One region of the Pseudoalteromonas sp. BSi20480 genome, then DNA from elsewhere that is predicted to be linked to it. Evidence: predicted binding sites of a transcription regulator. Region 1 holds the regulator's gene; each other region holds the start of a gene.

The links. The regulator LexA, encoded in region 1, represses DNA repair genes until DNA is damaged. The targets are predictions, from matches to a motif close to TACTGTATNNNNATACAGTA.
Region 2: the regulator LexA is predicted to act here: its motif matches at 5,107-5,126, upstream of ruvC (crossover junction endodeoxyribonuclease RuvC).
Region 3: the regulator LexA is predicted to act here: its motif matches at 6,599-6,618, upstream of P20480_RS13975 (YebG family protein).

Annotation. Positions count from the first base shown of each region.
Region 1 is NZ_BADX01000072.1:6,679-14,332, forward strand. Features, by position in the region: gene P20480_RS10695 (S41 family peptidase) at 1-1,510, opposite strand, end outside; gene P20480_RS10690 (endonuclease) at 1,657-2,310, opposite strand; gene P20480_RS10685 (hypothetical protein) at 2,373-3,071, opposite strand; gene P20480_RS10680 (hypothetical protein) at 3,318-3,698, shown strand; gene P20480_RS10675 (PaaI family thioesterase) at 3,700-4,143, opposite strand; gene lexA (transcriptional repressor LexA) at 4,320-4,937, shown strand; gene coxB (cytochrome c oxidase subunit II) at 5,376-6,518, shown strand; gene ctaD (cytochrome c oxidase subunit I) at 6,518-7,654, shown strand, end outside.
Region 2 is NZ_BADX01000153.1:12,063-19,716, forward strand. Features, by position in the region: partial or broken gene tolA (cell envelope integrity protein TolA) at 1-799, opposite strand, end outside; gene tolR (protein TolR) at 804-1,232, opposite strand; gene tolQ (protein TolQ) at 1,219-1,923, opposite strand; gene ruvB (Holliday junction branch migration DNA helicase RuvB) at 2,899-3,906, opposite strand; gene ruvA (Holliday junction branch migration protein RuvA) at 3,914-4,531, opposite strand; gene ruvC (crossover junction endodeoxyribonuclease RuvC) at 4,534-5,058, opposite strand; partial or broken gene P20480_RS18660 (ABC transporter permease) at 5,189-7,654, opposite strand, start outside.
Region 3 is NZ_BADX01000036.1:43,418-51,071, forward strand. Features, by position in the region: gene P20480_RS14010 (heme lyase CcmF/NrfE family subunit) at 1-42, shown strand, start outside; gene P20480_RS14005 (DsbE family thiol:disulfide interchange protein) at 39-608, shown strand; gene P20480_RS14000 (cytochrome c-type biogenesis protein) at 608-1,069, shown strand; gene ccmI (c-type cytochrome biogenesis protein CcmI) at 1,070-2,320, shown strand; gene P20480_RS13990 (MlaA family lipoprotein) at 2,330-3,061, shown strand; gene P20480_RS13985 (EAL and HDOD domain-containing protein) at 3,126-4,349, opposite strand; gene putP (sodium/proline symporter PutP) at 4,682-6,160, shown strand; gene P20480_RS13975 (YebG family protein) at 6,232-6,546, opposite strand; gene P20480_RS13970 (ComEA family DNA-binding protein) at 6,864-7,160, shown strand; gene P20480_RS17715 (DUF6170 family protein) at 7,171-7,473, opposite strand; gene dsbB (disulfide bond formation protein DsbB) at 7,479-7,654, opposite strand, start outside.

The sequences.
Region 1 (7,654 bases):
GTACATCTACTTTACTATTAGCGACTGTTGTTGTAATCGGGCATGCGCCGTTATTATCTATATGAAAAAGTGCTGTAGATAGTAACCTTTCGTTGCTATCACCAAGTTGATTATCAAAGTCATCACTAACAACACACCCTTGTACATCGGCATTAAATTGTGGTGTTGGTGTTGGGGTAAAGCCTGCGGCATATTCGCCAAAGCCTTTACTGTTAACGCCACTAAATTGAATGGTGTAGTAGGTTGTTCCACAGTTGTGTGTAGGCGTGAATCCGTATGGTTTACCACAGGTTGTATCGCCAATAAGTACCACCTCTGCATCTATTCCTTTTAAGCCATTAATAAATGCTTCAGAGGCTGAACAGGTACCTGATGTACTTAGTACATATACCTTAGATAAGTTTAAATCAGGTAATTTATCGCCAGTACTAAAAAACGTTGAGTAATCTATTTCTTCGTCAATAAATGGAAATGGAGAATCGACAGGCTGTTTATCATTTTGTTGTGTTTGATAGTAAAAGCGGTTTTGTACATTGGCACTTCCTGCCACCATATACGCTAGCTGCGCAGACAGCGCTAATAAACCACCGCCGTTGTATCTAAAATCAATAACGAGTTCGTCTACGTTATCGGTTCTAAATTTATTTACTGCATCAATTAAGCCCTCTTGGGCAATACCTATATGACTATTAAACTGCATATAACCAACGCGCGTGTTATTGCTTGTTACAATCGTTTTTACATTTTGAACAGGCGTTTGCTCAATGTTACCCGCTGTGACGTTAAATGTTTTTTCCGTGCCGTCGTTACTGCGAACAACAATTGTATGTGAATCACCGTTGGTTGGGCTAAATAAGCCTTCGTTTAAAGTATCAATCCCTGCTTGGGTATTGGTATTAATGCTTACGCCATCCACTTCAAGTACGGTATCGCCTCGTTGAAAGCCAATTTGGCTAGCTGGTGAGTCATCTTCAAGGTAAGCAACACGTAAAATTCTATCGGCTGAATCACCAATAAATGCCCAGTTAATACCATAACCAGAGGTAACGCCCGATTGTGCTTCTTGAAAGTAATCTTCAGAGGGTTCTGAAAAATGAAAGTTATCTTTTTTAGCGCCTGAATCGGTTAGCTCTTCGGTTTTTAGTTGAGCAAAATAGTCAGCGACGGTATCGAACGATTCAGGGTCGTTATCGGCTATTTCGTCATACCACAGGTATGTTTCGTCGCTCCATGAGCGAAGCCATAGTTTTTCGTATAAGGCTGAACCAGCTTGGTCAGGGTAAGGCTCATTATTATTAAACGGGTCGTTACCTGTACGTGGGTTTTCGCAAAAGTTTTTGAGTTCGTCTGAAGGTTCAAATACACCGGCAGTCCATGTCGGTGTGCTACTTGTAGGTGGCGTGACAGGCGCTGGTGTAGTGTTGCTACCTCCGCCTCCACCACAACCTGTTAAAGCAAAAACTGAGAGCGCGCTAATAATTGCAAGCGATAGAGTGTTGTTTTTAAACATATTCGGTACTTCCTGTAAATAAGTTGTTTAAAATACTACAACACCTGATTATTTATTCAACGTTTTGCTTTTTCTTTATGTAAATAATTGTGTCATTTTTTATTGGTAAAGCAGTATTTTAAGTTCGCTTATTAGCGGGAATATCATTACATTTTTTGTATAGTGCTTTTTAGTGCTAGGTCTTGCTTTTGCCACGCATTAAAAAGTTTTTGTTGTTGTTTTGAAATTTTTAAACCATAGGTTTTTTGCATGTAAGCATAGGCGTCGGCAATTTTTTTACGGGCATAAAATGGTGGCTCTACAACACGTTGCTTAAAGTTTACTTTTACATCGCATTGGCCGTATTGAGTCGCGGCTCCACCTAGCATGCCAAAACGATAATTAGAGCGGTCAGCATTTATTTCGCCAATTGCGGGGGCTAAGTTATTTATATCAGCTTCCATTTTTCGAAATTTTTCGCTGACTTTACGGCAGTTTTTCCGCCCACCATTTTGCCAACATTGTAGTTGATGCCCAAACTCCCATGCCGATACAATATGCTCCCATTCAATACGTAAGGCGCGCTGGTTTACTTTGCCTGAGCGGGTAAATGTATTACGAGGTACATAGCCACAATCCATTGGATCTGGCACTAGTTTTTTACCTTGTTTTTTAATAGCACAACCGCAATACAGGCTTTTTGCATTGTGCGGTAGCGTTTTTATTAAGTGCTTTTTAGCAGTAGAGAAGCGAGTAAAGTCTTTACTTGATACCGAAAAACAGACACAGCAAGCCAGTAAGGCCAAAATCAATCGGATCATATCCATCACATACGTGAACTACAGGAGTACCTAGTTTACTGGCTCAACAGGCAAACATAAACTTATTTAAATCTGCGTTTAATCCTTATGTTTTGCAATAGCAGTAAAAAGCCAGTTAAACAAAAAAGCACACTGGTTGCAGCAAAGCTAATTAATAGAGGATTGTTAAAGTTTTCACGTTCATCGTAATCCATAATATGCAGCATCCAAAAAAGTCGAAAAATTCGCCACAGCGTGCTGCGCACAGTAATCACTTTGCCTGTATCTGATGACAAATAGAGTGTGGTGCTCAATGTATCGTTAAATTGTACTTTCCATACATCTTTTTTATAACCGCTTTCTCTTGGTCCTAAACCTAATAAAGTGGTACTTACTGGTTGAGCATCAATAAGTAAATGCGCGTGTGCATTAGCAATTATTTGCTGTTTGTTGGGGGCTTTGAATGGTTGCCCAGTCATGCCATTAAAACTTTGAGGGTTGCCTTCACTGGTTACAGTTATAAGTGGGGTAGATAAAAAATGCGCAAAGGTTATCTTAGTCGGATTAGTGACTTGTGAAACAATATTATCAATTGATGCCACGTAATCGCTGCTTTTAAAGGGGTTAACTAGGGTGCGTGTTGCTAGGTGTTTACCATGTACTTTTTCAAGCGGGATGGCGCTCATAACCAAACCGCCAAGCAACCAAGCTAGTATTTGTATTCCTAATAAATAGCCCAACCATTTATGAAGTTTACGTGCTGGTTTAAAAATTTTTTTCATGTGTGTTTATCTTATTATTTTTACAAGACATTTTACGCGATGGTTGAGCAAGGTGAGTGCGACAAAATGTCGCACTAGTGCATTAAAATAGCGTTTCAGCACAATAGCGCCAATTGTAAGTAGCAATCGCACTCTAAAATAAGAGTATTACCATATAAAACGTCTATTTATAGGGTGTTGATTTGGTATAAAGGTAAAACTGCGTTAAAGTTTGCATGGTAACCATTAGAGGATAAATACGAGACAATGTCGGAAATTCAATTTTTAAATGTAGATCTAGAGCTTGAGTCAAAACAAGATATTAGTGTGCTGGTGGCCGACCTAAAAAAAGTCGCAACGATTTTACATTATGACAAAGACGAATACCGTCAATTAGCACGTATTGAGGTAGCTGGCGATGTAAAATCACCAGACAAAGCAATAAACCATATATGTGAGCTAATTGAGTCATGTTCACGCAATGCATTAAAGCAATGGTTAAGCTGCTCACGTAGAACGTTTGATATAGGGTTTGAGTCAGGCACGTCGCCAAAGTGTTTTAATCAAGCTTTACATGCAGATACACTACTGCGTATATCTGCTATTGGCGCGGGTATGGAAATAACAATTTACCCTCTCGAAAAATAACTTACGCCTTTCGCTCAACAACGGCTGCGGTCATTTTTGATACGCAGCATAGCTCGTTGCGGCTGTTTGTAATTTTTATTTCCCAAACAGAGCTTCGTTTTCCAATATGAAATGCGCGTGCTGTTGCCGTTAATGTACCATTGCGAGAAGCCTTTAAATGGCTTGCACTTATTTCTTGCCCAACACAGTAAAACTTTGTGAAATCAACCACAAAATTAGCAGCATAGCTCGCTACGGTTTCGGCGAGTACAACGTTTGCGCCGCCATGAACCATGCCAATAGGGTTATGGTGTGCAGGGATTGCAGGCATGGTTGCTACTAGATAATCGTCGCCTATCTCTGTTATTTCTATTCCCATGGTTTTCATTAGCGTCCCTTGGCCATTAATGCCTTCGTCCAATTGTTTACACAATGCTAATGTAATGGGTTGATGCCAAATACTCATATAGATTCCTTTAAATTTAATGCAGCAAGTTACTATTTTTATAGGCTATTTTAGAAAGCCCCTAAAATGTACACGTAAGGAAGTAATTTGGCTATTTGAACGGATAATTTAAATTTGCGATTTTTATTTAACTGTATATACTCACAGTTAAATGTACTGTATGGAAAACCAGTTGTATGCGCCCATTAACTAAACGCCAAGCTCAAATACTCGAATTAATTAAAGTGTTTATTAAAGACACTGGTATGCCGCCTACACGTGCCGAAATAGCACAAACGTTAGGGTTTAAAAGTGCAAATGCCGCTGAGGAACATTTAAAAGCCCTTGCCAAAAAAGGGGTGATTAAAATGAAACCTGGCGCAAGCCGTGGAATTCAACTTGTTGAAGAAGAGGAGCCAGAACAATTAGGTTTACCGCTTATTGGCCGAGTTGCGGCAGGTTCCCCTATTTTGGCGCAAGAACATGTTGAAAGCCACTGTAAAATTGACCCATTAATGTTTAAACCAGCTGCCGACTTTTTACTGCGCGTAAACGGTATGAGTATGAAAGATATAGGCATTATGGATGGCGATTTACTTGCTGTGCATAAAACACAAGTGGCTGAAAATGGTCAAGTTGTGGTTGCCCGTGTTGATGACGATGTAACCGTAAAACGCATTGAAAAAGCGGGTCGCCAGGTGTTGCTTCATGCTGAAAATGACGAGTTTGCACCAATTAAGGTCGATCTTGAAACTGAGTCGTTCAACATTGAAGGCTTAGCAGTGGGTGTAATTCGTAACGCGGACTGGGTGTAATTCGTAACGCGGACTGGATGTAGTTCTTTCTTATTTTATAAAAAGCGCACTTTTTTGGTGCGTTTTTTTATTTTTAAAATTTTGTTTGTTTTTTATTCACACTCTTTCATTTCATCCTTAGCCCTTACCACCTCTCGATTTGAGCCATTTTCTTCTACGTTCAACTAAGCCAACTCTCTACTTTTTATATATTTATTGTTTGTTTTTAATACAAAAAACTTGCATGGTGGTTAAATATTAACTAATTGTTAATAAGCTGACGCTGGCAATACTCATCGCTTTTAAGTTTTGAGCACACACAATAAACTTTTGCTAGCGCAGTGAATGCCAATTTTTATAAATAAAACGGCATTAATAAAAAAATAAAAATAACGAATTGGCGTTTAAGCCGTATGCCTCTTCGCTTTGCACTAGCAACAGCATCAAAGGAGTCGTCACATGGGTAAACTTAGTTGTACCTTGTGGCTTATATTGTGTGTTTTTCCGCAGTTAGCCTTGGCAAATAGCCAATTTAATATGCGTAAAGGCGTTACAGATATAAGTGAAAATGTTTACGAATTACACATGACCATATTTTTTATATGTTGTGTGATTGGGATAATAGTGTTTGCCATTATGCTTTGGGCACTCATTCATCATCGCAAATCTAAAGGAGCGGTTCCCGCTCAATTCCACGAAAGCACCAAAGTAGAAATTCTTTGGACCGCCATTCCATTTGTTATTTTAATTGCTATGGCAGTGCCAGCTACAAAAACGTTAATAGCGATGGAAGATGCCAGTAAAGCCGACTTAACAATTAAAGTTACAGGTTCACAGTGGAAATGGCATTATGAATATATGGGAGAAGATGTAGAGTTTTACTCAATGCTTGCAACTCCTCAGGATGAAATAACTAATTTAGCTGATAAAAACCCAAATTATCTACTTGAGGTAGACAAACCCCTCGTACTGCCAATTAATCAAAAAATTCGTTTTTTAATGACCTCAGATGATGTTATCCACTCTTGGTGGGTACCAGACTTTGCCGTTAAAAAAGATGCCAACCCAGGCTTTATTAACGAAACATGGACCAACATAAACGAAGAAGGCATTTACCGAGGTCAGTGTGCCGAGCTGTGCGGTAAAGATCACGGGTTTATGCCCGTTGTGGTAGAGGCCAAATCTGAGGCTGACTTTAAAGTATGGTTGGCCGATGCTAAACAAGCTAAGCAACAAGCAGCTTTAGCTGATGCCGCTTTACTTGATCAAACATTACCTAAAGAAGAGCTAATGGAGCTGGGCGCTCAAGTATACTTGGCAAGTTGTGCAGCATGTCATCAACCTACGGGGTTAGGGCTACCGGGCGTATTTCCGGCTCTTAAAGGCAGCCCAATTGTACTTGGCGATATAAAAGGTCATATAGACATACTTATTCATGGGAGCCCAGGCACGGCAATGCAATCATTTGCCAAGCAGTTATCTATAAAACAATTGGCTGCGGTTATTACTTACAAGCGAAATGCATGGGGTAACGATACCGGTGATGTTATTCAGCCTAGTGAGATTCAAGCAGCACTTGATGCCGACGTGGAGGCTAACTAATGAGTAGCATAGCAGAACAACCAAACGCCAATGAAGCGCATCATGCTCATCATCCAGCTAAAGGCTTTAAGCGCTGGCTTTATACAACAAATCATAAAGATATTGGCAGTTTATATTTAATATTTTCGTTGACCATGTTTTTAATTGGTGGCGCCATGGCTATGGTGATCAGGGCCGAATTATTTCAGCCAGGGTTGCAGTTGGTCGATCCCCACTTTTTTAATCAAATGACTACAGTTCATGGTTTAATAATGGTGTTTGGCGCCGTTATGCCTGCCTTTACGGGATTAGCCAATTGGATGATACCGTTAATGATAGGTGCGCCAGATATGGCATTACCTAGAATGAATAACTGGAGCTTTTGGATCTTACCTTTCGCATTCTTAATTTTGCTTGCTTCTTTATTTATGCCTGGAGGAGGTCCTGCTTTTGGCTGGACCTTCTATGCTCCGCTTTCAACCACATACAGTAACGACAATACTGCCTTGTTTGTATTTGCGGTGCACATAATGGGTATTAGCTCAATTATGGGTGCTATTAATGTGGTTGTGACTATAGTTAATTTGCGTGCACCTGGCATGACGTGGATGAAACTCCCCCTGTTTGTATGGACATGGCTAATAACGGCATTTTTACTCATTGCTGTTATGCCCGTTTTGGCAGGGGCGGTGACCATGGTTTTAACCGATAAATATTTTGCGACTAGCTTTTTTGACGCTGCCGGCGGTGGCGATCCGGTGATGTTCCAGCATATATTTTGGTTTTTTGGTCACCCCGAAGTTTACATCATGATTTTGCCAGCGTTTGGTATCATTTCAACCATAGTGCCTACTTTTTCGCGTAAAAAGCTATTTGGCTATGCATCTATGGTTTATGCAACGTCATCTATAGCATTGTTAAGCTTTATTGTGTGGGCGCATCACATGTTTACCACCGGTATGCCGGTAGCTGCAGAGCTATTTTTTATGTACTCCACAATGCTGATATCGGTACCTACCGGCGTTAAAGTATTTAATTGGGTAGCCACCATGTGGCGCGGTTCTATTAGCTTTGAAGTCCCTATGATGTTCAGTATTGCTTTTATAGTGCTGTTCACATTAGGTGGTTTTTCAGGGTTGATGCTTGCTATTACTCCC
Region 2 (7,654 bases), on a different contig from region 1:
CCACCTAAAGACTTAACTTGCGTAACTAAACCATTAAAGCCAAGACGGATATTCACTCGACATTGTTGGTTTTTCATTTTTTCATCAATTAACAAGTTTTGTTGGATGCGCGCCATAATCAAAGCACGGTATTTGTCAACTTCACTCGCAACTTGTTGCTGGCGTATTTTACTACGTGCAGCCTGCTCTTTAGCAAGTTGTTCTTGTAATATTTGTTCTTGTAATGCTTGTTGACGCTTACGTTCAGCTTCGGCTGCACGCTCTTTAGCTTCTTGCTCACGCTTAATACGTTCAGCTTCTGCTTTTTTTAGCGCTTCTTCTTCGAGCTTACGTTTATCTGCCGCGGCTTTTGCTGCCTTTTCAGCCTCTTGTTTTTGCTTTTCTGCTTGCTTAGCTTTGGCACGCTCTTTTTGCTCTATCTCACGCGCCTTTTTTGCTTGAGCTTCAGCTTGCGCTTTTTCTTTCTCTTTGGCTTTGCGTTCACGCTCAAGTTTTTTAATGTTTCGAGCCTCAGATTCACGTTGTTTGCGAGCATCTGCAGCCCTGCGTTCTAAATCACGTATCCGCTTATCTTCAGCACGCTTTTTATCTTTTTCTTTTTTTGTAGCTCAGCAATTTTTTGCTCAACCATTTTTTGGTCAACCGTTACCGCAGAAACAGCATTGTCGGGTTCAGGTATAGCTGTGTTTAACGTCACTTCCATTACTTTAGGGGTTGGTGCATGAATGTTAGCTGACGCGTACAACAATCCGCCCAAACCTAAATGCAATACCACCGATTTTACTAATGCACTACTCATCCAGTTAATTCCCCTCAAAGGATTCGGTCATTAATCCCACTGACGGCACACCTGCGTTTTTCAAAAAATCCATTAGCAATAACACTTCTTGATAAGAAACTTTACCAGAACCTTTAATCATTACAGGTACATCTGGATTTTTCATTAACTGCAATTTAATCACAGCGGCTACATCGAGTGCTTCCATTGGTTCCTCTGGGTCGGTACCTACACTGACGTAATATTTACCCTCAGCATCAATGGACGCAATAATTGGTGGTGTATCTTTTGTATCAACTAAATCAGATTCTTCCATTTTTGGTAAATCTACTTTTACACCGTGAGTAATTAGTGGCGCAGTCGCCATGAAAATAATCAGCAGTACCAACATTACATCGATATAAGGTACTACATTAATTTCTGCTACTGGGCGGCGCTTTTTACGATGGTACATTCGCTTGTGCCTCTATTTGTGTAGCTGCTTGACGGTGTAAAATATTAGCAAACTCTTCCATAAAGTTGATGTAGTGAGATTCAAGCTTTTCAACACTGTTTGAAAAACGGTTATAAGCAATTACAGCCGGAATTGCAGCAAATAAGCCCATTGCCGTAGCAATTAGAGCCTCTGCTATGCCCGGAGCAACCATTTGTAATGTGGCTTGTTTTACTTCACCCAATGCAATAAAGGCATTCATAATACCCCACACAGTGCCAAATAAACCGATGTAAGGACTTATAGAACCGACCGTTGCCAAGAACGATAGGCTTTTTTCAATTTTTTCTATTTCACGTGACAACGCTACACGCATTGAACGATGCGTACCTTCCATTACTATACTTGCGCCTTGAAATGTATTTTTTTTATGACGCGCAAATTCTTTAAAGCCTGCTGTAAATAACGCCTCAATACCATGAGATTGAGCACTACGAGATGAAATTTCGTTATAAAGTTTACTTAAATCAATGCCTGACCAAAACTTTTGCTCAAACTTTTTAGCATTCGAAAGCGCATCAGAGATTGCTTTTTTACGTTGAAAAATAATAGCCCACGACATAACCGACATGGCAACTAGCCCTAACATTACTAATTGTACAAGCAAACTGGCTTCTAAAATTAGATCCAAAAAATTAAGCCCTGATCCCACATTAAACTCCTAAATAGTATCAAAATACGTCAATTGTAATGATTTGTGCAATTATGACCGCAACTAAGGTCATTTAGTTGCAACTAGTGTATCGAGTCCATTTCAAACTAACAACGATATTGCTATGAATAGCCAACAAAAAACGTTAAAAATCGGCTATGTTGTTTATTTTTTACGCCTAGCTATATAAATATTTATTCAAATAAAATAAAAACTCAGGTTTAGCTGCGTAATTATATAAATAAACATCATAAAACACGGCATTTATTCAAAATCAATGCATAAACACGCAAAACCACGTTAACGTTACCTGCCAGAATACTAAAACTAATACCGAATAATCATATAAAAATATACTTAAGCAATATTTTTCATGAACTTATAAAATATATGATTATTTAACAAACAAATTACAAACTACAAAAAAACTAAAAGACATTAGTTTTTTTAATCCGAAAAAACAAATTTTCTAGTTTGAACAATTTTTAGATATTCCGTATTATTCTCCCATACCGAGCTAGCGCATTAAATGAAACTGTTTCATTATGTCCTGTTCTTAGTAATATGATTTTAAGTCGTGTTACATTGTTTTACTCTATTTGGATAAAACCTAACAGTGTAAAACATGGTTCCCCCAGATTACTTCCTTTAACTTGTTGTTAGCCCGCATTATTTGCGGGCTTTTTTTTACCTAAAATTTGGCCTAGACCAAAATATACAGATTCATTTAATATTGTTTATTGAGGCAGAAATTTAGCACTAAACCTAGCCAGCCATAGTCAGCACTGACTAAGTTGAATTTTATGAAAGGCACAATAGCCACACACGCCTTAACGCTCTGTGAATTGTTGGTTAACCAGAATTCAGGCTAGTTAATGGTAAGGCAAATGACTTTTCGTAGATAAAATACGTTATAAACGGACGTGCCCTTGCTAACGGTTATTTTTAGCAAGGGTTTAGGAAAGGTGTTTAAAATTAGTCTTTTTTAGGTAACAAGCCAAAATGATGGTACGCATTGTCAGACACAATACGTCCGCGCGGTGTGCGCTGAATAAACCCTTGTTGAATTAAAAACGGTTCAATAACATCTTCTATTGTTTCACGCTCTTCACCAATGGCAGCGGCTAAATTATCGAGCCCTACGGGACCACCCATAAACTTTTCAATGATGGCTAGTAAGTATTTACGATCCATATAATCAAAACCGCTTTTATCTACATCAATCATGTCGAGTGCTTGCTGGGCAACGTTTGCATTTACAGTGCCGTCAGATTTAACCTGAGTATAATCTCGCACACGGCGCAATAAACGATTAGCAATACGCGGCGTACCCCGTGACCGTTTAGCTATTTCACTAGCCCCATCGTCGCACATTTCTAGCTCCAGATAATGAGCTGACCGGCCCACTATATGCGATAAATCCTCTACTGAATAAAACTCCAAACGCTGCACTATGCCAAAACGGTCACGTAGTGGCGATGTGAGTGAGCCTGCACGCGTTGTAGCGCCTATTAACGTAAATGGCGGCAAATCCAGTTTGATAGAACGTGCAGCAGGGCCTTCACCTATCATTATGTCAAGCTGATAGTCTTCCATTGCAGGGTAAAGTATTTCTTCAACCTGTGGACTTAACCTGTGGATCTCGTCTATAAACAGTACATCACCTTCTTCAAGGTTTGTAAGAAGTGCCGCTAAATCGCCTGCTTTTTCAAGTACAGGTCCTGAGGTGGTTTTAATATTTACGTTTAATTCGTTTGCTACAATATTCGCCAATGTGGTTTTTCCTAAACCTGGCGGACCAAATATTAATAAATGATCAAGCGCTTCATCGCGGCTGCGTGCAGCTTCAATAAATATTTCCATTTGCTGCTTAACATGCGGTTGACCTCGGTAATCAGCCAACAGTTTTGGCCTAATTGCTCGGTCAATCGAGTCTTCATTTGTTTTTTCAGTCGCGTCAATTAAGCGATCCGCTTCAATCATGGGTTACTCACAACATCGATTTTAAAGATTCTTTTATAAGAACCTCAGTAGACATATCCGGTTTACTCACCGATTTTACTGCTTTTTGTGCCTGTGGCAATTTATACCCTAATGCAACAAGTGCAGAAACGGCATCATCCGCTGCATTATTAGCCACTAATGCATCGCTGTGAGGCTCTATCACTGCGCTATCGCTAAATGGTGTAAATAAATCATTACCCCAATCTTTTAGACGGTCTTTCATCTCAAGCACTAAACGTTCAGCTGTTTTTTTACCCACACCCGGTAATTTAACCAGCGATGTAGCATCTTCATTATTCACACAGCTAACAAACTGTTGCGCCGACATTCCCGATAAAATAGCGAGCCCGAGTTTTGGCCCTACCCCATTAGCTTTTAAAAGCTCTCTAAATAATGCGCGCTCTGTTTTATTATTAAAACCAAACAGTAACTGCGCATCTTCACGCACTACAAAATGAGTATAAACAATCGTGTTTTCACCCACTTTTGGTAAGTCGTAAAAACAGGTCATTGGCATTTGTACTTCATAACCCACGCCGCTTACTTCAAGTAAAATTTCGGGGGGTTGTTTTTCAACTAAAATACCATTTAAGCGGCCTATCATTGTTATTTCCTTAAGCGTCCTCTAACGGTTTTGCTTGCGCTACCCGCTAGTTTAATTAAATTTTGTTCTGAATGAGCATGGCAAATTGCTATTGCTAATGCATCTGCTGCATCGGCTTGAGGCGTACCCGGTAATTTTAGAATATTTTTTACCATATGCTGTACTTGGCTTTTGTCTGCACCACCGTTGCCTACTACAGCTTGTTTAATCTGCCTTGCCGAATACTCAAACACTGGTAAATCAGCCATTGCAGCACCCACAATGGCAGCACCACGCGCTTGGCCAAGTTTTAATGCAGAGTCGGGATTATGAGCCATAAATACTTTTTCTATAGCAAACGTTTCAGGCGAAAACTGCTCAACAAGTTGAGTGATGCCCTGATAAATCATTTTAAGTCGCACCGGGAAAGGATGATCGGCTAATTTTATACAGCCACTGCCTAAATAAGTAAATTTAGCACCTTGGTGAGCAACTACACCGTAACCAGTCAAACGCGATCCTGGGTCGATCCCTAAAATAATGGCCAAATCACATTCTCGTTGTTTTTATTGTAAATTAGGCTAATAATGCCAGAGCACTGTATAAAATACCAGTACCAAGCAAAAACAAAAATGCTCGCTTAAATAGCGAGCATTTTAAACGCAATAAAAACTAGTTTTACCCTAAAGCGCGCACTAATCCTTGGGTGTTTTGTTTAAGGGTACGGGCAATCATCAAATAACCCAACCCGGCTACAAATAAACCACCAGCAAGCGGGCCTATAATCCATATGTGTGGATGAAGCTTGCCCGTAAGTTCAAACATTTGTTGCTGCACAATCAAAAGCGCTAAGTCGCTAAAAAATGCAGCAACTAAACCGGCTAATCCACCTAATAATAAAAACTCGTACAAGGTCGCATTTTTAATTAAACGGCTTTTAGCACCTAATGTTCTTAAAATTACAATTTCTTGCATGCGTTCACCTAAGCTCGCTTGCACTTGCGAAATGAGTACTAATGCACCGCACAAAACAACAATGGCAAGTACAAAACCAATGGCGAGTGATACTTGCGATATTGTGGTTTGTATTTGCTTTACAAAGTTGTCTACATCGATTGCAGTAATGGTTGGATAGGTGCGCAACAGTTGGCTAAAGTCGCGCTTTTGCTCAGGTTCTATCCTAACCGACGAAATATACGTTGCCGGAAAATCTTTAAGTACATCTGGGCTGAGTATAATAAAGAAGTTGGGTTTAAGCGTTGCCCAGTTAACTGTACGAACGCTGGTAATTTTAGCATCGAACGACTGCGCGCCAATTAAAAAGGTAAGTGTGTCGCCAATTTCAACGTCAAGGCGCTCTAACATCGACTCTTCAACTGATGCCTCGGCCACTGCGTTTTCACCAAACCATTCACCTTGAATTATCTCGTTTTGAGCCGGTACATCTTTAAGCCACGTTAAGTTTAGCTCACGGCCAATACCCGAACGCGCTTCTTCATCTTTTTTCTCATTGTCTTGAAGAGATACTTCACGTGCAACCAACTCACCATTTACCGCGTTAACACGCCCTCGAATCGTTGGGTAGAAGTCAGACACTAAAATGTCTTTCTCAGCAAGGTAATTATTGATTGGTTCAAGGTCGTTTTGCGTAATATTAACTAAAAATGCATTGGGCGCATCGCTTGGTAATTGCGACTGCCAATCAGCAATCATGTCATTTTTAAGCACAACTAAAAACAGAAGCAGTTTAATGGCGAGCGAAAAACTAATAAGTTGAACTGCATTTACATTGGCACGCTTTTGAATCGACGCAATAGCCAATGACCAACTATTACCTGGTTTCAAACCCAGTTTTCGGCCACCGCCAAATATAAGTTTAGATATTAAAAACAACACGCCAATTAAAGTTAGTGTGGTTATAAATAATATTAGCGTTATTTTTATATTGTTACTAAATAACCACATTAACAAAAACACGGTCAATGCACTCATAGCCAAGTGCACGCGGCTCACCGCTAGTTTGTCACCTAAATTACGACGCAGTACCCTAAGCGGCGGAATATCGAACAAATCAAATAACGGTTTAATAGAAAACATAACGGCGCAAATTACACCCGTACTAATTGCTACAAGCCAAGGCTTAAATCCACCCATCGGCAATTCGCTTCCCATACTTTTTGAAAGGTATCCGGTGGCTATTTCTTGCAAGCCGTAACCAATCAATAAACCTATACTCACAGCCATTGCACATACAAGCAATAAGTGAAGCATGTAAATTTTACGGATCATTGAGCGACTGCCGCCCAATGTTTTCATCATCGCAACAGGGTCATATTGGCGCTCGCAGTATCGTTTGGCTGATACAGCAATCGCTACTGCAGCCAAAATAATACCTAGTAAACCCGCTAACAATAAAAACTCTCTGCTCGGTTTAAACTGTTTGAAATTGGTGATTGACGATCTTTAACACCGTACCATTGTTGGTTTTCTTTCATTTGTGGTTTTAGCCAGTCATAAAAGCTGTTTATGTCGTCTTCACTACCGGCATAGAGCTGACGGTAAAAAACACGGCTCCCAGGCTGAACAACCTCTGTTTTTGGTACATCTGCAATATTTATTAATACACGACGGCTACTTGAAAATACATTAAATGGCGCATCAGGCTCCTCAACGATCACTTTTTCTACATTAAATAACGCAGCACCTAGCTCAACTTGCGAGCCAATATCAATATTCAGCGAGTAAAAAACAGACTCACTGAGCCATACATTGCCTGGATTTGGGCCACCGTTTGCAATAACCGTTTCACCCAGTAATGTGTTTTTTACTTTTAGCTGCCCTTTTAACGGGTATGCGTCTGACGCTGCTTTCACCGAGCTAAATTGCATTTCATCATTAGCAAACAACATGGTGTCGAAGTACACCATTTGCGCAGTTTGTAAGTTATGACTTTTAGCTTGCTCAATAAAAGCGGTGTCGATGGCATGGCTGCTTGCCAATACTCGGTCGGCAGCAATAAACGCACTGCTTTTTTGTGCAATGCTTTGTGCTATTCGATCTGTCACCATAGACAAGGTAAGTACAGTTAATACCGCTAAAGCAATAGCTGCACTAATTACCGTTAGCTCACCTCTTCGAAATTCT
Region 3 (7,654 bases), on a different contig from region 1:
GCAAAAACAGCTCGAAAAGCAGCAGCGGAGAGTGTGTTATGAACCGTAAATTGTTAGCCATAGCGCCCCTTTTAGTATTTGCTTTTGTGTGTGTGTTTTTATACCAAGGTTTATTTGCAAACCCACGCGAAATACAAACAGGGCGAATTGGGCATGAAATGCCGGCTTTTACCCTTCCTGATTTAATGCAAGACAACAAACAATGGACCAACGAAGCGTTAAAAGGCGAGGTTTATTTATTGAATGTGTGGGGCACGTGGTGCCCAACCTGTTTAGCAGAGCTGGGTTATTTAACAAAGCTGCGAGAGCAAGGCGTTAAAATTATTGGCTTGTATTATGTGCAAGGTTACGACGCCGACTTTGATGGCCCGTTTGACATGCAAGCACTACGTACTGAAGTACAAGATATGCTTGAGCGTGCGGGTAACCCTTATCAGTTTAATATTTTGGATTTACACCGCACGCTGTCGTTAGATTTGGGCGTATCGGGTGCGCCAGAAACATTTTTAATCGATAAAAACGGCACTATTTTGCTACACCATACCGGTGATATAAATCCACGAGTATGGCGTTCTAAATTTGCACCTATGATGCAGGAGCTAAAATAATGAAGTGGCTATTGTTTTCACTCAGCCTTTTACTAACTACGAGTGCATTAGCGCAAACTGATCGCTACGTATTTGATACCGACGAGCAAGCGGTTCGTTTTGAAGAGCTTACAAAAGAACTTCGTTGCCCTAAATGTCAAAATCAAAACATTGCTGATTCTGATGCTATCGTTGCCAAAGACCTTCGAGAGAGAGTGGTAGAGCTAGTTAAAGAAGGCAACACCAAAGATGAAGTAATTGACTACATGATTGACCGCTATGGTTACTTTGTTCATTACGACCCACCTGTTACACCTGCAACACTAGTACTTTGGGTATTGCCGGTATTAATTGTTATTGTTGGGTTTGGTTTTATTGTAATTCGTCAGCGTAAAGCGTCTGTAAAGCAGACTTGGAGCAACCAAGATGAAGTACTTTTAAATAAGCTAATTGAACAAAATAAACGTCAGGAGCAAAGTTAAATGATTTTAATGTGGGCGTGTTTTGCTTTACTCACACTGATTGCACTGGCGTTTGTTATGCTGCCTTTTTTACAAAAAGAGCGTGTTAAAACAATTACTCACAACGCAAATGCCGAGCTTATAAGTATTTACGAACAACGTTTGGTTGATTTAAAAACCGATTTAGATAATCAACGTATAGATGATGCTAACTATTCTGAATCGATAGTTGAACTAAAACGCCGTTTGCTTAATGAGCTTTCTCCAGAAAAGTCATTAATTAGCAAAGGTAACAACCGTATTTTTGCCCTGACAGGGGGCGCATTTGTTATTGCACTAAGCGGTATTTTTTATAGTTTAACGGGTAGTCAACAGCAAATTTCAGCATGGCACGATGCCATGGATAACCTGACAGAATACGGCGAGCGCGCTGTGATGCAAAAAGGCGAGCAGCTTACTCAAAACGAGCTACAAGCATTTGCACTGGCGTTACGCACCAAGTTAAGCCGTTCAGGCGATGATGAAATGGCATGGATGTTACTTGGTCGTGTTGCCATGTCACTGAATGAATTTGATATGGCTCAGCAATCATTTGATAAAGCACTGCGCATGAACCCTGATAATAAACAGGTGTTAATAAGTTACAGCCAAATTTTGCTACTTGAAGGCAGCGAAGCGAATATGACGCGTGCAGCGGGTATGTTGTCTAAAGTATTAAACGCAGAACCGACTAACTTAGATGCTATTTCGTTATTAGCGCTCATTGCTTACGAGCGAAAAGACTGGCCTCAAGCTAAAGCCGCCTTTGAAGTATTGCTAGCCAGCATGGAAAAAAATGATTCTCGCTATGGTTTAATATCTCAGCGTATTGCAGATATTGAACTGCAAATGCAAAGCGAAGGCTCGGTAATGCCAGTAACTAAAGCCAACAGCATTGCTGTTACCGTTAATGTTGCCAGTGAGCTTTTAAATAAACTGCCTGAAAAGGGGACTTTATTTGTATTTGCAAAAGCGGCAAATGGTTCGCCAATGCCGATTGCTGCTGTAAAACTCACTTCATATTCATTCCCTGTTACAGTTGAGTTAAACGACAGCACTGCAATGGTTGAAGGTATGAACTTATCTAGCGCAGAAGATATTATTATATCGGCGCGTATTTCGCTTGATGACTCTGTTATGCCAAGTTCAGGTGAATTAGAAGGGCATTCTGGCTCATTAAAGCGTGAAAGTGTAAGTGAATACCAACTTAAAATAGATACATTAATACCTTAAGGACGAAAAATGTTAAGACAAAGTTTAGCTTTTTTAAGCTTTTTGATACTGGCCGGTTGCGCGCAAGTACCAGAAAGCAAAGTTGATGAAAGAGATCCACTGCAAAGTATTAACCGTCCGTTGTATGACTTTAATATGGATGTTTTAGACGCTTACATACTTCGCCCAGCAGCGGTTGGTTATGTTGCTGTGACTCCTGTGCCTGTGCGTCAAAGCATTGTTCACTTTACTGATAACCTAACGGCACCGGTTGATATGGTAAATGCGGGGCTACAGGGTAAACCGGGAAATGCAAGTGTTAGCCTTGCGCGCTTTTTAGTGAATTCTACCGTGGGCATTTTTGGTATTTTTGATGTAGCTAGCTCGCTTGGTTTAAATCGAGTTGATGAAGATTTTGGCCAAACAATGGGTGTATGGGGCATTGGTGATGGTGCATACTTAATGCTACCTGCAATGGGGCCTACTACAGCAAGAAACTTAACCGGTGACGTAGTAGACAACTTTGTTCTGCCCGAAATTGCCTTAACTACGCCACAAACAGTGCTAGTATTTGCGTTAAAAGCGGTAGAAGCGCGTGCTTCATTAATGGCGCAAGAAGGGCTTTTAAATGACTCACTTGACCCGTATTTATTTGTAAAAGATATTTATTTTCAGCGTCAGTTATTCGAACTTTACGATGGCAACCCGCCAATTAAAGAAGAGCCTGCCGACTTTGATGAAGACTTTTTAGAAAGTTTATAAGCCAAATCAAAATAAAAACGCCAGCTTAATGCTGGCGTTTATATAGAATAATGCTTGGCAAGTATTAGGTATTAACCATCAAACTCATTTGCTCGTTCACCCAACTAAGTGCCTCGTGATACGCATCAGGTACTTTATCGGCAATATTAAGTGCTGTTGAAATGTCGTTTGCTTGTGACCAATCAGCCTTTTCGTAATGTTTAACAAGGTTTAAGTATTGCGCTAATAACCCCTCGTTATCTAACAAAGCTGCCTTAATATCGTTAGACAAAGGAAGCTTTTGCATCACACTTTGCATACTTTCATCTAAAATAGCGTCCATTAACGACATCATACCGGTTAAAAATGCCATGCCGGTGTCTTTCATTTGGCCATGTGAAATAGCTAACAGCTCACAAAAGCGAGCGCGTGTAAGTGATAGCCTAATTAACTCTACCGGTTTATCAGCCGATACTTGTGCAGCAAATAACAAAGAGAGAAGTTTTTTGATCTCTTGGGTACCTAAAACAATAAGTGCTTGTTTTATAGTGCTTATTTCAGCTCGTCGTGCAAAGGCTGCTGAGTTTGAGTATCGGAGCAGTTTGTAAGATAGGTTTACGTCGCGCTCAAATACATCGGTGATTTTTTTTAGGTCCATCTCTACGCTTGACGTTTGGTAAAGTAATTCTGCAAGTGCCATTTCTGATGGTGGTAACGCTTTACTTTGCACCATTTCTGGTTTTGAAAAGAAAAACCCTTGAAAATAATCAAAGCCAAGCTCTAACGCTAAGCTATATGCTTCGTAGGTTTCTACTTTTTCAGCTAAAAGCTTTATATGAGGGTGCGCCTTTAGCTCTTTTATAATGGTTTTTATTGTTGCTAAATCACACGTTAAAAAGTCGATTTTAATAATATCGATAAACGGATAAAAGTGGCGCCACACCGGCTGGTGAATGTAATCATCGAGCGCGATGGTGTAGCCTTTGTCTTTGAGGTTTTTAACAATCGCAAGTAAACGTTTACCCGGTTGAATTGTTTCAAGTATTTCTACAACAATGGTGTCTTTACCTAACAGGGTAGGGTAACCCTTAAGTAAGGTTTCTAGTGTAAAGTTAATATAAGCGGGTTTGTTATCGGTTAAGTCTTCTAAACCAAAGTTAAACTGACTGCCTTCAATTAAGCGTGTAGTTGCTTCGTCACCATCTATATTGGGAAATACATTATCTACGCCATCACGAAATAAAAGCTCATAACCAATAAGCTCTTTATCACGATTTAAAATAGGTTGGCGCGCAGCATAAAAATACATAAAAAAATCCGTGTCAGTCGAGTCAGTCGCTATTGTAATAATATATTAGAAAACATACAAAATAGCATGCTGTATATTTTACTAAATAATAAAATATCATTATTAAATAAAAGCGTTTGGCTATTTTTTTGCGTGTAAAAAAGTTTTTTTAGCAATTGTTTTCAACATGATTATTTTTAAACTAAGAAAATACAACAAATAGAGATTTTTGTTACAAGCATGATATAGTCCGAAGGAATGCTTTTATCCTAATAGTGACTTTATTATAAAATTTTAAGAGTCAATATTCGGATCAAAAGCCTGCTACTTTTAATTGTTTTATGGAGGCGAATTTGGAAACAGGAATGATCATTTCATTGTCACTATACTTTGTTGTTATGTTAGGTATTGGTTTATATGCCTATAAGCAGTCAACAAGTGATGTTTCTGGTTATATGCTGGGTGGTAGAAACTTGTCGCCAAGTGTTGCAGCACTCTCAGCGGGTGCTTCAGATATGAGTGGCTGGATTTTAATGGGGTTACCTGGCGCCATGTTTGTTACTGGCTTAAGTAGCACATGGATTGCATTTGGTTTAATTGCCGGTGCATGGTTAAACTACTTTTTAGTCGCGCCGCGTTTAAGGGTTTACACTGAAAAAGCGAATGACTCTATTACCATCCCTGATTACTTTTCTAACCGATTTAACGATGAATCAAATTTACTCCGTGTTGTGTCGGCTGTTGTAATTATTGTGTTCTTCACACTGTATACCTCTTCAGGTGTTGTTGCCGGTGGTAAACTATTTGAAAGCTCATTTGGCTTAAGCTACGAAATGGGGCTATACATCACAACGGGTGTTGTTGTTTTGTATACACTCTTTGGCGGCTTTTTAGCGGTTAGCTTAACTGACTTCGTGCAAGGCTGTATTATGTTTATTGCACTTATTTTAGTACCCGCTGTAGCTTACTCTTTATTAGAGCAACCACTGCAGTCAACCCTAAACAGTGTTAATCCAGACATGCTAAGTTGGATAGGCGCAGGGTCTGCGCTAGGTATTATTTCAGCAATGGCGTGGGGCTTGGGTTACTTTGGTCAACCACATATTATTGTTCGCTTTATGTCGGTGCGCAGTGTTAAAGATATGCCAACAGCACGTCGTATTGGTATGTCTTGGATGATTGTCGCTGCAATTGGTGCGGTAGGTACGGGTATTTTTGGTGCAGCATACACTTATGAAAACAATATAGTTGTGGATGATCCTGAAACTATATTCTTGATCCTGTCAGAGCTGTTGTTTCATCCACTTATTGCTGGCTTTTTACTTGCAGCAATATTAGCTGCAATAATGAGTACAATTTCATCTCAGCTATTAGTAAGCTCAAGTTCACTAACTGAAGATTTTTACAAAACATTTTTACGTAAAGAAGCCAGTGACGCAGAGCTTGTACTAGTAGGGCGCATTAGTGTGTCTATTGTTGCAATACTTGCTATTTACCTCGCATACGATAGAGACAGCTCTATTTTAGACTTAGTGAGTAATGCATGGGCTGGCTTTGGTGCTGCATTTGGCCCGCTTGTATTGTTTAGCCTTTACTGGAAACGTATGAACTTTGCGGGTGCGCTTTCAGGTATGGTTGTGGGTGCAGTTACTGTTTTACTATGGATTTACGGCCCATTCACAATCAACGGTGAAAGTTTAAGTAGCGTAATGTACGAAATTGTCCCAGGCTTTATACTTGCAAGTATTGCTATTGTAGTTGTAAGTTTAGCAACCAATGAGCCTAACTCAGATATAACAACGTTATTTGATGAAGTTGAAAAAGAGCTTTAATTAATATTCGTTTTTATAAAAGCTATAAAAAAGGGAGCAACTAAGTTGCTCCCTTTTTATTTGCAAAATGTTTAGCTTGCTTGTTTAGCGTTGTTATCGTCAATAGATGCAACGTTATCTGATTTTTTATTTTTACTTGCCGCTTTAGTAGTAGGCTCTTTGGCACCTTTAAGTACCGACATAAAGTCGTCTTTACTTTTTGCTATTTCTAACGCAAGCGATTCTATTTGTTGCTCACTCAATGGCACGTCTACTTTTTCTAGCATCAGCTCAAGTGATTCTGCTATGTCTAGCATTTTGTCATAGGCATCAGCTTCTTTCTTAGTAGTAAACGTCATACGCTCGACTCCGTTTCGTTCTACAACATATTTAACAACAACAGCCATGATTTCTCCTGCAAACTTGCTTGGCACTGTGGTTTATAAAAAACCATAAGATTACTGTTTTTATATACAGTAAAGGTTTGCAAGTAAATATGCAAGCGCAGAGTTGTAATTTTTAAGTGTCTTAAATTTGACAAAAAACGGTAACTTAACTTTATTTAATATATCACTTGGTTGTACCAGCTGCATTTTAAGGATTTCGGATAAAAGTGATAATGCATTTAGGTACTTCCAAAGTGGCTAGCCTCGCGTTTGTCATTTATGGTCTTCCCTAATAATTAAAGTAAAGATGTTCTAAAATGGACAATAAGGACGAATAAATGAAAATATTTAAACTTTTACTTATAGCAAGTTTGCTAAGTATCCTACCCATTACTACCTCTTACGCGCAATTACCTGAAGTGAGCAAATCTATGGCTCCCATCGAAGCGGTAAGTATTAATGATGCAGATGCAAAAATGTTGGCTAAACTTCCTGGAATTGGTAAAAAGAAAGCACAAGCAATAGTAAATTACCGAGATGAAAATGGTTCATTTACAAGCCTTGAGGACTTGGCCAAAGTGAAGGGGATTGGCAAGAAAGTAATGGGTAAGTTAGAAGGAAAAGTTAAACTTTAACAAAAGGGCGCTAAGCGCCCTTTTCATGTTGTTGTAGTGCTTCGTCTAAGTTTTTTCTGGCAAAATTTATATCGACAGGAGCGGTTAATAACGGATAAAAAAGCCCACCGAGTATTAAAAAGGGAATGATTATCCAACCTTCAAAAAGTGTAAATATTAAAAACAACGGGCTTAATAGCAATATTTTGATAATACGCAGTAATACACGGTCGGTAGGTGACAGCATTGATAAAGACCGTGCTATAACAAGCTGCCTCTCGCGTATTTTTAAATGTTGCAACTGTTTAAGTTGACTAGAAAAAAAGGTAAACATAATTATTAAACCGTTCTTTTTAGTATTAAGCGACTACCTAATACAATAAAAAATGTTAGAGCAAATAGCCCAAAAATAATTTCCATCCAAGCTGGCATACTGAGCGATAAAAACTCCCAATCTATGTTACCGCAATCGCCAGTGGCTTCAAAAAAGCTCGGTATCCATTCATGCAGCGGCA